Regions from separate parts of the Paenibacillus sp. NPDC057886 genome, predicted to be linked through region 3. Evidence: riboswitches for the same ligand, from Rfam matches in the RefSeq annotation. Region 3 holds a riboswitch; each other region holds the start of a gene.
What was found. Region 3 has a riboswitch for thiamine pyrophosphate ahead of ACFVQB_RS33025 (thiamine phosphate synthase). Riboswitches for the same ligand answer to the same signal wherever they lie in the genome.
Positions count from the first base shown of each region.

Region 1 (4,213 bases), on a different contig from region 3:
TCCACATGTTCGAGATTTGATGGATCATGCCAAAGCCAAAAATAGCACCTTCATAAGAAAAGGGTTTCAATTCTTCACCAAATACCTGGACCAGCCGTTCAGATAACCAATTTAATTGCATGCGGGTCAAATTTTTCAGATCGCATTCTCCAGAGTAGAAGCCTGTCCAGAATAACTCCACAACCAGCTTTTTTTCCGGCAAAATCATCGGCACCATAATCTGATCCACCAGCAAGTCAAAATCGGAAGCGTAGCTTTGGCTCTCCAAATCTTTGCGAATCTTCATGTCCTCCTGTACACGCTGCTCCAGAATGGCTAGAATACAATCATCCTTTGAACCAAAGAATTTATAAAATGTCCCTTTGGACACACCTGACTCGTCTAGAATCATTTGAATGGAGGTGTTGGTCACCCCATATTTTTCAAAGAGTACAAGCGCTGAGTCCAATAACATTTGTTTCCGTTTATTCATAAGCTCCCCCTGGATGATTTGGGTGGTTCACGTCAAGACATCTAATAATCTACTGCAAATCGACTGCAAACATCACATGTTCCTTCCAAATTCCCTTGATTTTAATATTCTGGCGGTCCGTCTCCTGGAAACCCGCCTTGCGAAGCACTTGAATCGATCCGGCATTGTCGGGCAGCGCACCTGCCTCCACTCGTTTTATTCCCGCTTCATTCATGGCAAAATCCAGTGCTAGCCGAAGGGCTTCGCTCATGTATCCCTTGCCATTCTGCACCTGATCGAGCACATAACCAACAATCCATTTGGTGGTGGAATCCAGTTCAAGTTCAAATAGAGAAATCTCTCCAATGAGCTCATGTGTATTGTTCATGAAGATCCCGAAAGAGTAACGTTTCCCTTCTTCCCTGGCCTTGTTCCAACCTTCAAGAAGAGAGATCTGGCCCTCCAGTGTATAGAATGTATCCGATCGTTCACTTGCCGATATTTCTTCGAAAACAGCCCGGTTACGGAACTGCAAATCCAGCAGTGACGGCGCGTCCTCCACGTTCAAAAATCGTAAATAGATACGTTCTCCACGATTGTCCATCTGTATGTTCATCCTTATCTCTGGTTGTAGTAGATTGCATTCATCAGAAGTACGAGAGTTGCCGTTTATAAGCCATATCCCAGAACAGATATTCAAATTCAACACTTCTTCTGAATATGTCTTCAACGGCTTCCAGTTCCTGCTCGGTTTTATGTTCACATAATGCATCCAGTGTATCATAGAACCATTCGAATGAGTCGCGGAATTCATCACTTGCATAATTTTCATCCAGCGTAATCCCAAATCCATTCATGTAATTTCGATGCAAATCCATTTCTTCGTACAGAATAGCGTGTTGAATCACCGTAAAGTTTGTCATCAGTTTTTCATCTATCGCCTTCACCGCACCCATGGCAAAAATCTTCGCATATTCAATCAGATATGTATAGTCCTGAAGAAGATAAAACTTAAACGCTTCCTGATCCAGTGTACCTTTCCCCATTTCGTGCAAAAAAGGATGGTTGTATCCATCTTCTCATACGGTTCTGGACTTATCTTTTAACGTTCTTGAAAATGACATGATCATGTCTCCTTTTATTAAAATGATAATGTCCCATCTTCAATCCAGCTATCGCGTTCTCTCATCCAAAATGCAAACCAAAAAGCCCTTGTCCTATTTTCGGCAAGGGCAAAATAACATGAGTACATGTCATTTGCTCCCTACGTCAGTATTAACTAACAGGTTCAAAGGGTCAGGTTTTAACCTTCTCAACTGCGAACAGTCCCCCTGCAAATAGCTCAGGCTTATTACAACATGTGTTTTTCCAAATGTCAAACCATTCCTATTAATCTTCAAGTTCCCCTAAATCTTCTTGCAAGTTCTTAAGTCGAATGCGGATATCCTTAATCATACTTTGCAATTTGTTTAACTCATCCACCAATTGTTGCTCATTAGAGACGTTTGTCGCTGAAGTTGAATGATACGCTGGAGACATCCTTAACTGATTTAAGTCCGATTCATATACCCTCCGCTCTTCCTCGGCTTTTGCCAATTCCTCCTCGGCGATGCCAATCTGGTGCTCCAGATAGATGATGTCTGAGGAGTTGCCGTGAGTTAAGCGCTGTGAATATGTCATAGTTCACCTCATTTCTGATCATCCATTGCTTTTCCAAGGTCATATGGCTGAATATCGATATCCAAATCCATACCCAAAGCCAGCTTGGCCAGTTGACTTCCAATAAAAGGCCCCATCGTTAATCCGGACGCTCCAAGCCCGTTAGCTGTGATCAAACCATCCCAACCAGGAACAGCACCCATTACCGGAAGAAAACCCGGTGTAAACGGACGGAATCCTACTCTTACTTCCTCAAACGTGCTATCAGCTAAACCGGGAGCCAGTTCCAACCCTTTATTCAAAATTTCCTGCATTCCTCCTGCGGTTACTCTTGTATCATAGCCTTCAATATCATTTTCGTGAGTCGCCCCGATCACAATCTTCTGTTGATCAAAGGCTAACAGATATTGATCCGAAGGAGGCATGACTACAGGCCAGTTTCCAGTGTCTTCTCGATTGTGAACCTGCAAATGCATAATTTGCGCCTTCTGATAATGAACCTTGAAATCAATGCCCAAAGGCTTGAACAGTTCACTCGCCCAAGCGCCGGCACACACAATAACCTCGTCAGCCGATATGATTTTACCGTCAACAACGACTCCGGTCACCCGGTCCGATTCAAATTGAAGTGCCGCGTCCCCATTCATCAGGACCGCTCCATTTCGCTGTGCCGATCGGATTAAGGCATCACGCAGTGCACGTCCATCGATACGCGCAGCACCGCTGATGTAGACTGACTGAACGTTTTCCTCCAGAAGAGGAAAACGCTCATGGGTTTCTTTTGCATCCAGACGGGTAATATCCGCAATCTCCGGTGCATCTTCTTTACGAAGGTGTGCCCGCTCCTGCATCTTGTTGATTTTCTCCACATCCGTATGAATACTAAGCGCACCCACTTGAGCATATCCTGTTTCCGTTTCCCCTTCACTTTTGAGTTCTTCAATTAATCCGGGATAAAAACGTGCACCTGCCTTGGCAAGCTGATACCAATCCTGGTTGCGGCGCTGAGATAACCAGGGACAGATGATCCCGGCAGCAGCATCCGTAGCCTGTCCCCAATCTTTCCGGTCTATAATAAGAACTTCCGCACACCGCTTTGCCAATTGATACGCTGTGGAAGCCCCAAGAATTCCTGATCCTACGACGATGACTTTCTTCATGACTGCATCCCTTTCCTAAATCACTGTATCCATTATAGCGTATACTGTTTGGTCTGATAATGGCAAGGCATCGACATCGCAAAACATATTCCTAAAAGGTTTTCGATAAGAGGGTTGTCGAATTAAATAGACCGTATAAATTAATGTTATTTATGTAATATAATTCAAATCAATTTTCTTTTAACGCTGTATACACGCCATTTACGCCACGATCTTTCACGAAATGAGGAATAACACAACGATGCCGAAACCTAGTATGGGGAATTCGCTGGATACCGATATGCCGCTTATGATTACAGGTCAAAACCAGCTGACCGTAGATGAATTAATGAATTGGAACGGCCATTCACGGGATTACAGTATTGTGCAGTGTATCGGAGGAACAGGGAAAATCGCAGCCCAAAATCATGAGTTTTCGATCCGGGAAGGAACCACTCTTATTATGTTCCCGGAGGTGACATACCGTTACGACAATCTGAGTGATTCATTGTTGTTCGATTGTCTGTCCTTTAATGGCTATTTATTGCCCCGGTTTCTGCATACCTTGCAGATCGGGGAGCTGCGCGCCTTCAAGCCGGATGGAATGCTTCATATCCTGTTGCATGAAATAACGTTGGCGCTGCAGTCCCGGCACAAGGATCAGATCTGGCACGTATCGGCATTGCTATACATGCTTCTGGTCAGATTAACGATTGATGGAGATCGTTATGGTGCTTATGAACGCTCGGATGCACGATTAAAGCTGGCCGGACTTGTTACTTTTATCAAGCAAAATTATCATCAGGATATCTCGCTCTCCATGCTGGCTCAGCAAATGGACGTCACCGAACAACATTTAAATCGGATATTCAAAAAGGAATTCCAAATGACTCCGCTTGATTATCTGACACGATATCGGTTGTTGAAAGCCAAGGAAATGCTCGTCCACGACGCTGGAATAACG
Region 1 covers NZ_JBHVMZ010000001.1:1,109,903-1,114,115, reverse strand. The annotation lists gene ACFVQB_RS04975 (TetR/AcrR family transcriptional regulator) at 1-472, opposite strand, end outside; gene ACFVQB_RS04970 (GNAT family N-acetyltransferase) at 522-1,055, opposite strand; gene ACFVQB_RS04965 (thiaminase II/PqqC family protein) at 1,099-1,308, opposite strand; partial or broken gene ACFVQB_RS04960 (thiaminase II/PqqC family protein) at 1,294-1,509, opposite strand; TPP riboswitch at 1,696-1,794, opposite strand; gene ACFVQB_RS04955 (hypothetical protein) at 1,841-2,131, opposite strand; gene ACFVQB_RS04950 (NAD(P)/FAD-dependent oxidoreductase) at 2,140-3,270, opposite strand; gene ACFVQB_RS04945 (AraC family transcriptional regulator) at 3,512-4,213, shown strand, end outside.
Region 1: it holds a riboswitch for thiamine pyrophosphate, as region 3 does, so the genes downstream of both, ACFVQB_RS04960 (thiaminase II/PqqC family protein) here and ACFVQB_RS33025 (thiamine phosphate synthase) in region 3, are expected to answer to the same signal.

Region 2 (4,213 bases), on a different contig from region 3:
CTCTACATATAAGGAGGATTTGGATAATGAGTTTTCAAAAGCGCATTGACCACGTCGGCATTGCCGTTCGTGATCTGGAGACCACGCTGCGTTTCTATACGGAGATTGTTGGTCTTGAATTGAAAGACCGGGTAACCCATACCAACGGTGTCATTCAGCTCGCCTTTCTCGGCTTCAACGGAAGCCATGAGACCGAGATTGAGTTGATTCAGGGATACAGCGACAAGCTGCCTTCCGAAGGTACGGTGCACCATTTTGCCATCCATGTCGATGACCTTGAGTCTGAGTACAACCGCATTAAGGAAACCGAGGCCGAGTTTATTGATGGAGAGATTATTACACTGCCTAACGGTTACCGTTATTTCTTCATCTATGGACCTGAAAAGGAATGGATTGAGTTCTTCCAGCGTTAAGAATTGGAGCTGATTTATGAACATTTTAATTACCGGCGCAGCCGGAAAAATTGGACGTGACTTGTCCCAACACTTGTCAGAAGCATTTCACCTGCGACTAACGGATTTGAATATCGATAGACTGCATACGTATCAAGGGACAAGCCATGAGATTATGACACTGGATGTGACAGATCCCGAAGCCTGTCAGCACGCTTGCGAAGGCATGGATGTGGTTGTACATCTGGCAGGCGATCCTTCCCCGCATGCCGGGTTCTATGAATCGTTGTTGGATATCAATATCAAGGGTACATTTAATGTATTCCGTGCAGCTCAAGACCAAGGTGTGCGGAGAATCATTCTGGCAAGCAGTGCACAGACGATCGAGGGGTATCCCATTGATGCTCAAGTCTATCCGGACATGCCGACACGCCCACGAAATTTATACGGGGTTAGCAAATGTTTTGGAGAATCGCTCGCTTCCTATTTTGCGTATACCGAAGGTTTACAAAGTGTAGCAATACGTATAGGTGCATATGATGATTTTCAACCGGATGGACCAGCGCTGGAGGCAAGGGATATGAGCGCGTATATTAGTCCGGCTGACTTGTGTGATTTGATGTTCAAAGCAATTACAGCTCCAGATCTGGAGCCCTTCACCATACTGCATGGGATCTCGAATAATCGGTTTAAACGATTGAATCTGGAAACCACTCAGAAACAGGTAGGCTATGACCCGAAATCCGATGCTTTTGCACTCAGTCAGATTTCCTTATATGATTCGCCACGATAATTATTGAAAATAACACATCTTAACAGGCTGTTATACACATGTATGATGGCCTGTTTGATTATCGCATCCATCTCCTCTATCCAGTTCCTGACTGGACATGCATGGGCCTCTGGCCTATAATTACACCTAGTAATGCCCGTAACTTCATAGTTTCCCAGGGGAGTCGGAATAGGCCGGCTGAGAGTGTATCCCACCAAGATACTGACCCTTAGACCTGATCTGGATCATGCCAGCGTAGGAATCGGAGTATATCGAATTGGCCCAGCCTCTTTGCTGAGTGCCACATCTCTAACGCCTGCACGCGTCCCGGATTACCGGGGCGCTTTTTTAATGTTCTTTTCTATAGTCAGAGAGCTAAAAAAAAGTGACGTCATCCGGATCATAGCTGGTATAAATCTGTTGATTTATGCAAGAAGCTTGGATATGAAGCCAAGGAGTACCCCGTGCCACTGGCCGGACAACATGAAGGAGAGAAATGAAGATGAGATGGCGTAAAATGATGGGCCTAATGCTCTTGTGCGTACTACTAGTGGCTGTGGCCGCATGTGGCGGCAAAGAAGCTGCACCTTCAGGAGAAAATGGCAGCAGCAACACCGAAAACAGCAATGAAGGTGACAACGCAGCCCTCAAGGACATTAAAGTGGTGCTGGACTGGACACCAAATACGAATCATACCGGCCTGTATGCGGCCGTAGATCAAGGTTTTTACAAAGCCGAAGGCTTGAATGTAGAGATTGTACAGCCAGGTGCCGGAGGCGCGGATACCATGGTGGCTTCGAACGAAGTGCCTTTTGGCGTAAGTTATCAGGAGAGTGTGACCCAGGCCCGCACACAGGGCGTACCGCTCGTGTCCATCGCTGCAGTCATTCAGCATAACACGTCCGGATTTGCCGCTCCGGTAGATCGGAACATCAAGTCTCCCAAAGATTTTGAAGGCAAAACTTACGGTGGCTGGGGCTCCCCGGTAGAAGAAGCCGTGATGCAGTCCATTATGGAAGGCGAAGGCGCTAATGTATCCAAAGTCAAAAATATTAATATGGGCGATGCAGACTTCTTCACCGCTGTAAAACGCGATATCGACTTTGCCTGGATTTTCTACGCGTGGACGGGTATTGAAGCCCAACTGCGCGGCGAACCGATCGACATGCTATATGTGAAGGATTATTCTGAAGCGCTGGACTACTACACACCTGTACTCGTGACGAATGAACAGACGATTCAGAACGATCCCGAGCTGGTTAAAGCGTTCTTGAAAGCAACTTCCGAAGGATATCAATATGCGATTGAACATCCCGAAGACGCTGCCAACATTCTGATCAAGGCCGTACCGGATCTGGATAAGGACCTTGTGCTGGCAAGCCAAAAGTGGCTGAGTCCGAAATATCAGGATGACGCACCGCGCTGGGGTGAGCAGAAGCAGGAAGTATGGCAGAACTACACGGATTGGATGTTTAGCAAAAAGCTGCTCGATGAGCAGGTAGATGTATCCAAGGCGTATACAAACGAGTTTCTACCCCAATAAAAATTGTTTAAGTTTAACTTTTATTACACCAGAACGAAGAGTGCAGAACCCATCTGAAGAAGCGAAGCGCTCACCTAAAAGCTTTCTGAAAGAAAGCTCCTTCGAAAGCATATGCTATCCCCGGATTTCCTCCGTTAAAAATCGTTAAAGAAATCCGGGGATAACAGTGATCGGAAGAGGGTACTGCAATCGGAGTGGGAAAGTGTAAAGCTGGTTTAACTCATGCAATTTAACCCGAAAGGAAGCGTGATCTTTCATGGCAAGTACACTACTCAGCATTCAAGTCATTCCCAAAACGCCAAATGGCGAAAATTCTTATCCTTACGTTGATCGTGCCATTGAAGTTATTCAGCAGTCCGGCTTGAAATATCAGGTTAATCCACTGGATACCACGATGGAGGGAGAACTGGAGGAACTGCTGGAGGTTGTCCGAAAAATGCACGAAGTTCTTGTGGAAGCCGGCAGTCCGAGCATCATCTCACAGATCAAGATCGCCCATAGCCCAAGCGGCTTCAGCATGGACACCCTGACGGAGAAATATCGCTAATGCATGCCTATTGGAAAAGCGTATGGCCGCCCTTTGTGGCGGTTATTCTCTTTATAGCGATATGGCAGGGAGCCGTCTCCCTATTCCATATTGAGAAATGGATGCTGCCTGCGCCTTCGGACATCGCCCATGAAGCAGCGTCCCAAGCCGATCGACTTGGCATGCATGCATGGGCAACAATCCAGCTGACATTGATTGGGTTCGCAGCAGGTACGCTCGTGGGATTACTGATTGCGATGGTGCTGCATTTGATTCCATTTTTGAAATCTGCACTCTATCCATTACTTATTCTTAGTCAAAATATACCGACCATCGCGCTTGCTCCGCTCTTGCTGATCTGGTTCGGATTTGGACTGCTGCCCAAACTGATTACCATCATCCTGGTCTGCTTCTTCCCGGTGGCTGTAGCTGCCATGGACGGGTTGACCCGCACCGATGCGGCGATGATGAACTATATGCGCATGGCTGGTGCAAAACGTGGCCAAATTTTCTGGAAGCTCGAACTGCCACATGCGCTGCCTTCGGTGTTCTCGGGGATTAAAATTGCCGCTACGTACAGCGTCATGGGTGCCATCATCGCTGAATGGATCGGTGCAGATAAGGGCATCGGCTATTATATGATGCTGCAAAAATCGGCCTATCGGACGGATCGTCTTTTCGTGGCAATCATGATTATTGTGGCATTGAGTCTGCTGCTCTTCCTGCTCATTGCCCTACTTGAGAAATTGCTCGTTCGCTGGCGGCCGCAGAAGCGATAATGTTGAAATATGCCCCATCTAAAGGTTAGGAAGTGATGACAAAATGACACCCGAACACAACGAGCGGGTAACTGCTGCCCCGGATGAAGGTGCAACCACTCCAACGCGTAACAGAGTTCCTGAACATGGAGCCGTGACCTTAAATGCACATCATTCATCACCAGCGTTAGAAGTGCTGAGCGTGCATGCTTCGTTCCGCGA
Region 2 covers NZ_JBHVMZ010000007.1:360,686-364,898, forward strand. The annotation lists gene ACFVQB_RS24635 (VOC family protein) at 27-413, shown strand; gene ACFVQB_RS24640 (NAD-dependent epimerase/dehydratase family protein) at 430-1,185, shown strand; TPP riboswitch at 1,332-1,444, shown strand; gene ACFVQB_RS24645 (ABC transporter substrate-binding protein) at 1,667-2,707, shown strand; gene ACFVQB_RS24650 (thiamine-binding protein) at 2,964-3,254, shown strand; gene ACFVQB_RS24655 (ABC transporter permease) at 3,254-4,012, shown strand; gene ACFVQB_RS24660 (ABC transporter ATP-binding protein) at 4,056-4,213, shown strand, end outside.
Region 2: it holds a riboswitch for thiamine pyrophosphate, as region 3 does, so the genes downstream of both, ACFVQB_RS24645 (ABC transporter substrate-binding protein) here and ACFVQB_RS33025 (thiamine phosphate synthase) in region 3, are expected to answer to the same signal.

Region 3 (4,213 bases):
TTACAAATGCCAAACAAGCGGCAGCGCAAGGGTATTTTGAGTATAACTGTTCCATAAATTAATGGCAGTTTGTTTGTAATATAAAAGCGAGGTTGCATGAGATGTTTACATTACTTTCAGAAAAGGCGACACCTGTGCTAAAATAGGGTTTCGGAACGATAGTAATGTCCAATAGATAGGAGCAACCTCATCTTATGAGTTTATTGTCAGTAGAGAACGTGAGTCACAATTTTGGAGACCGCACGTTATTTAAAAATGTATCTTTTCGTTTACTTGCCGGAGAGCGTGTAGGCCTTGTTGGTGCTAATGGTGTGGGCAAGTCCACACTGATGAACATCCTTACCGGAAAATTGTTAAAGGACGAAGGGAAGGTCGAATGGACCCCCAAAGTTCGTTATGGATATCTGGATCAGCATACCAAGCTCACACCTGGAAAAACGATTCGTGATGTGCTTAAGGATGCGTTCCTGCCCTTGCTGGAGCTGGAAAAAGAAATGATGTCCATCACGGATCAGATGGCAAACGCCGATCCGGACAAGCTTGAATTGTTGCTGGAAGAAATGGGTGACATTCAGGAGCAATTGGAGCAAGGTGACTTTTATCTGATTGATGTGAAAGTGGAAGAGATGGCAAATGGACTGGGCTTGTCCGCCATCGGTCTGGATCGTGACGTGGCCGCGCTTAGTGGTGGTCAACGTACGAAGGTATTGCTTGCCAAGCTCTTACTGGAGAAACCAACTGCTCTTCTGCTGGATGAGCCGACGAACTATCTTGATGTGGAACACATTGAATGGCTGACGCGTTACCTGAAGGATTACCCGTATGCGTTTATTCTGATTTCGCATGATACGGAGTTTATGAATGAGGTCGTTAACGTTATTTATCATCTAGAATTCGCCAAGTTGACGCGTTATGCAGCGAACTATAACAAATTCCTTGAAATGGCCGACATGAATAAGGCGCAGCATATTGATGCTTATGAGAAACAGCAGGAATATATCAAGAAGCAGGAAGATTTCATTCAGCGGAACAAAGCCCGCGCTTCCACTTCCGGTCGTGCCAAGAGCCGTGAGAAGCAGCTCGGCAAGATTGAACGGATCGATCGTCCGGATGAAGCGGCCAAACCAACTTTCAAATTCAAGGATGCTCGGGCGAGTAGTAAAACCGTCTTTGAGGGTATTGATTTTGAAATTGGATATTCGTACGCATTATTGCCTAAAATGACGATGACGATTGAGCGTGGTGAGAAAATTGCCATTGTCGGCTGTAACGGTGTAGGTAAATCCACACTGCTCAAGACTATCTTGGGAAAAATTCCACCAATCAGCGGTAAGACCTTCCTGGGTGACTATCTGGAAACAGCCTATTTCGAACAGGAAGTACGAGCAGGAAACATTACCCCGATCGAAGATGTGTGGAACGAATTTTCTCATCTGACACAGAATGAAGTCCGGGGGCATCTCGCACGTTGTGGATTGAAAAATGAGCATATCACCCGTCCGCTTAACGCACTCAGTGGTGGTGAACAAGCCAAAGTTCGTTTGTGTAAGCTTCTGATGCGTGAAAGTAACTGGATTTTGTTCGATGAGCCTACAAACCATTTGGATGTGACGGCGAAAGCAGAGTTGAAACGTGCCTTGCAAGAATTCAAGGGTACCGTGCTGCTCGTATCCCATGAACCTGAATTTTATGAAGGTTGGGTTACCAAAAAGTGGGATGTTGAAGCTTGGTCCGAGAAACAATAACGTAATAAATGGAAATGTACGGTGACAAAAAAAGGTGTCTATGGTAACATAGGCTACAGCTTCATATGAACACTAGGGGGGTCGCACGATGCGGCTGAGATGGAAGAATGCGATTCCGGACCCTTTGTACCTGATCTGGATCATACCAGCGTAGGGAAGTGGCGCGTTTCAGCTAATGACAAAGGGCGTTATCGATGACTTTGCGATATTGCCTGCAAGATGAATCATGCGGTTTCTAAGTATACAGCGTTGCGGCTATGTTGGTTTTTTATAGTTGATATGCGTTATGTATAGAGTAATTGCATGCGACAGTCATTCAGTTGATCCATGAATTTTAAATTCGTGGCCACTCCCCTACGGGAGTGGCTTTTTTTGTTGTTTATATCAGCTTAAATCATGCAAGAGGAGGGTGAACAGGACGGAAATCTTCCACGAACATGTAACAACACGATCATTCGAACTGCATGTGGTTTCACCAGGTACAGGAGATATGAACTCTTTTCTGAATATTGCCAAGGATGTATGGCGATGGGTCGATTATATCCACATTCGGGAAAAAAAGCTGCCCCTTGAACAACAGATGTTTTGGGCGCAAAGCCTTAAAACACGAGGTGTCCCATCTAACCGAATCATTATGAATGGCTTAAATCAACTGGATCAACATGCGTTGCTTGGTGGTGTGCATTGGGGACAAGCAGTTATTCGGAACTACGATAAGGATGTGTTGAGGAGAAACGATCGGCTTCGGGTAGGGATATCGGTTCATTCTTTGGAAGAGGCAAAAGTTGCAGAAGAACAGGGAGCGGATTATCTCTTTTATGGGCATGTCTATGCTTCAAATAGTAAACCAAATTGCGAACCCAGAGGGCTTAGTGCGTTAGCTGAGGTATGCTCTAATGTTTCGATTCCCGTGATCGCGATTGGCGGGATTAGACCTGAGAATGTTGCTGCCATTCGAACTGCTGGTGCCAGAGGAGCGGCTGTGATTTCAACGATTTGGACGAACGATAAGCCGGAACTGGCTGTAGCTTCATTGCGACAGGCAATCACGGATTCAGAGAAGTACGCCGAACCAAGGAGATGAGACCATGAGAGAGGAAGCAAGAAGCCGAAGCAGGAATCGTTCAGGATATCATTCAGGAACAGTATCCAGGAGTAAAGTTGGAGCGGAAATTCGAGGCAAGCTTTATGCAGAGACCATTATTGTAGGCGGAGGAGTTATCGGTTGTGCCATCGCATGTGAACTCGCTACGCGTGGTCATGAAGTTCTTCTGGTTGAGCGTGCGCGGATCGCTGGAGGAACTTCCTGTGCAGCCGCCGGGATGCTTGCTGCTGACAGTGAGGAATTCACTCATGCTGTGATGGCAAAGCTTGCGCGGCAGAGCAGAGCTTTGCTTCATGAGCAGAAGGAACGAATCAGTTCGCTTAGCGGAGTGGAAATGGGGCTGCAACAGCATGGCTTTATTACTCCTTTCCGTTCATACAGGGAGGTCAGCAGTTACAAAAACAATCGATCGTCTACCTTATCAACAGAACATATTTGGTGGGATCGTATCGCTGTCCAACAGGAAGCTTCATGGTTAAACAGGGATACGTATGGAGCATATTACAGGCCTTCCGAGAGCGAGGTTCTTCCTGTCAATTTAACGCAGGCTTATGTCAGATCTGCTCAAGCCATGGGTGCGAGGGTGATGGAAGGTGTACAGGATGTCCGTTTGCATACGGATGTGAATGGAGTGCAAGGGATTGAGACTTCAATAGGAACGATGACATCGAGAAATGTCATTATTGCTACAGGGTTACATGGTGAAGAATTGATGAGACATGTTGGTCTGAAATCCCCTGTTTTACCAGTGAAGGGGGAGATTGCAGCCGTGCAGTTTTCACCCCACCATGCCGGGTACAGGCCTGACAAAACGGTGTATGCAGAGGATATATATATTGTCCCCAAAGCTAATGGAGAAGTATGGATCGGTGCAACAAGCCTTCCTGGAAGAACAGATATGAAAGTTTCGGTGCAAGGCATTCAGAAGCTGCTTGCAGCTGCAACAAACTGGGTACCTGGCATGAAGGAAGCACATTTTATCCGAGCGTGGGCTGGTGTCCGTCCTTCAACTCCGGATGGACTGCCGTATGTGGGGGCTTGTGAAAGTGTTCCAGGTTTATTCGCTGCTTTTGGACATTATCGTAACGGCATATTGCTTAGTGCGATTACAGCTAGCCTCATGGCTGACTTGATTGGTGGCAAAACCTCGGAAGAACTGGAGATTCAGGACCTTTGTCCAGAACGTTTGAACATAAAGGAGATGTTGCAGTGAACATCATTGTCAACGGACAAACCATGCAAATTGAAGATAACTTAAATCGTGTGGACAAATTGCTCCATTCATTTAATTTGCAAGTGAAAACCGTCGTGGTTGAATTGAATCGGCAAATTTTAACGCGGGAATATCATGAAACGACGGCGT
Region 3 covers NZ_JBHVMZ010000017.1:1,006-5,218, forward strand. The annotation lists gene ACFVQB_RS33015 (hypothetical protein) at 1-62, shown strand, start outside; gene ACFVQB_RS33020 (ABC-F family ATP-binding cassette domain-containing protein) at 195-1,745, shown strand; TPP riboswitch at 1,810-1,919, shown strand; gene ACFVQB_RS33025 (thiamine phosphate synthase) at 2,155-2,829, shown strand; gene thiO (glycine oxidase ThiO) at 2,834-4,063, shown strand; gene thiS (sulfur carrier protein ThiS) at 4,060-4,213, shown strand, end outside.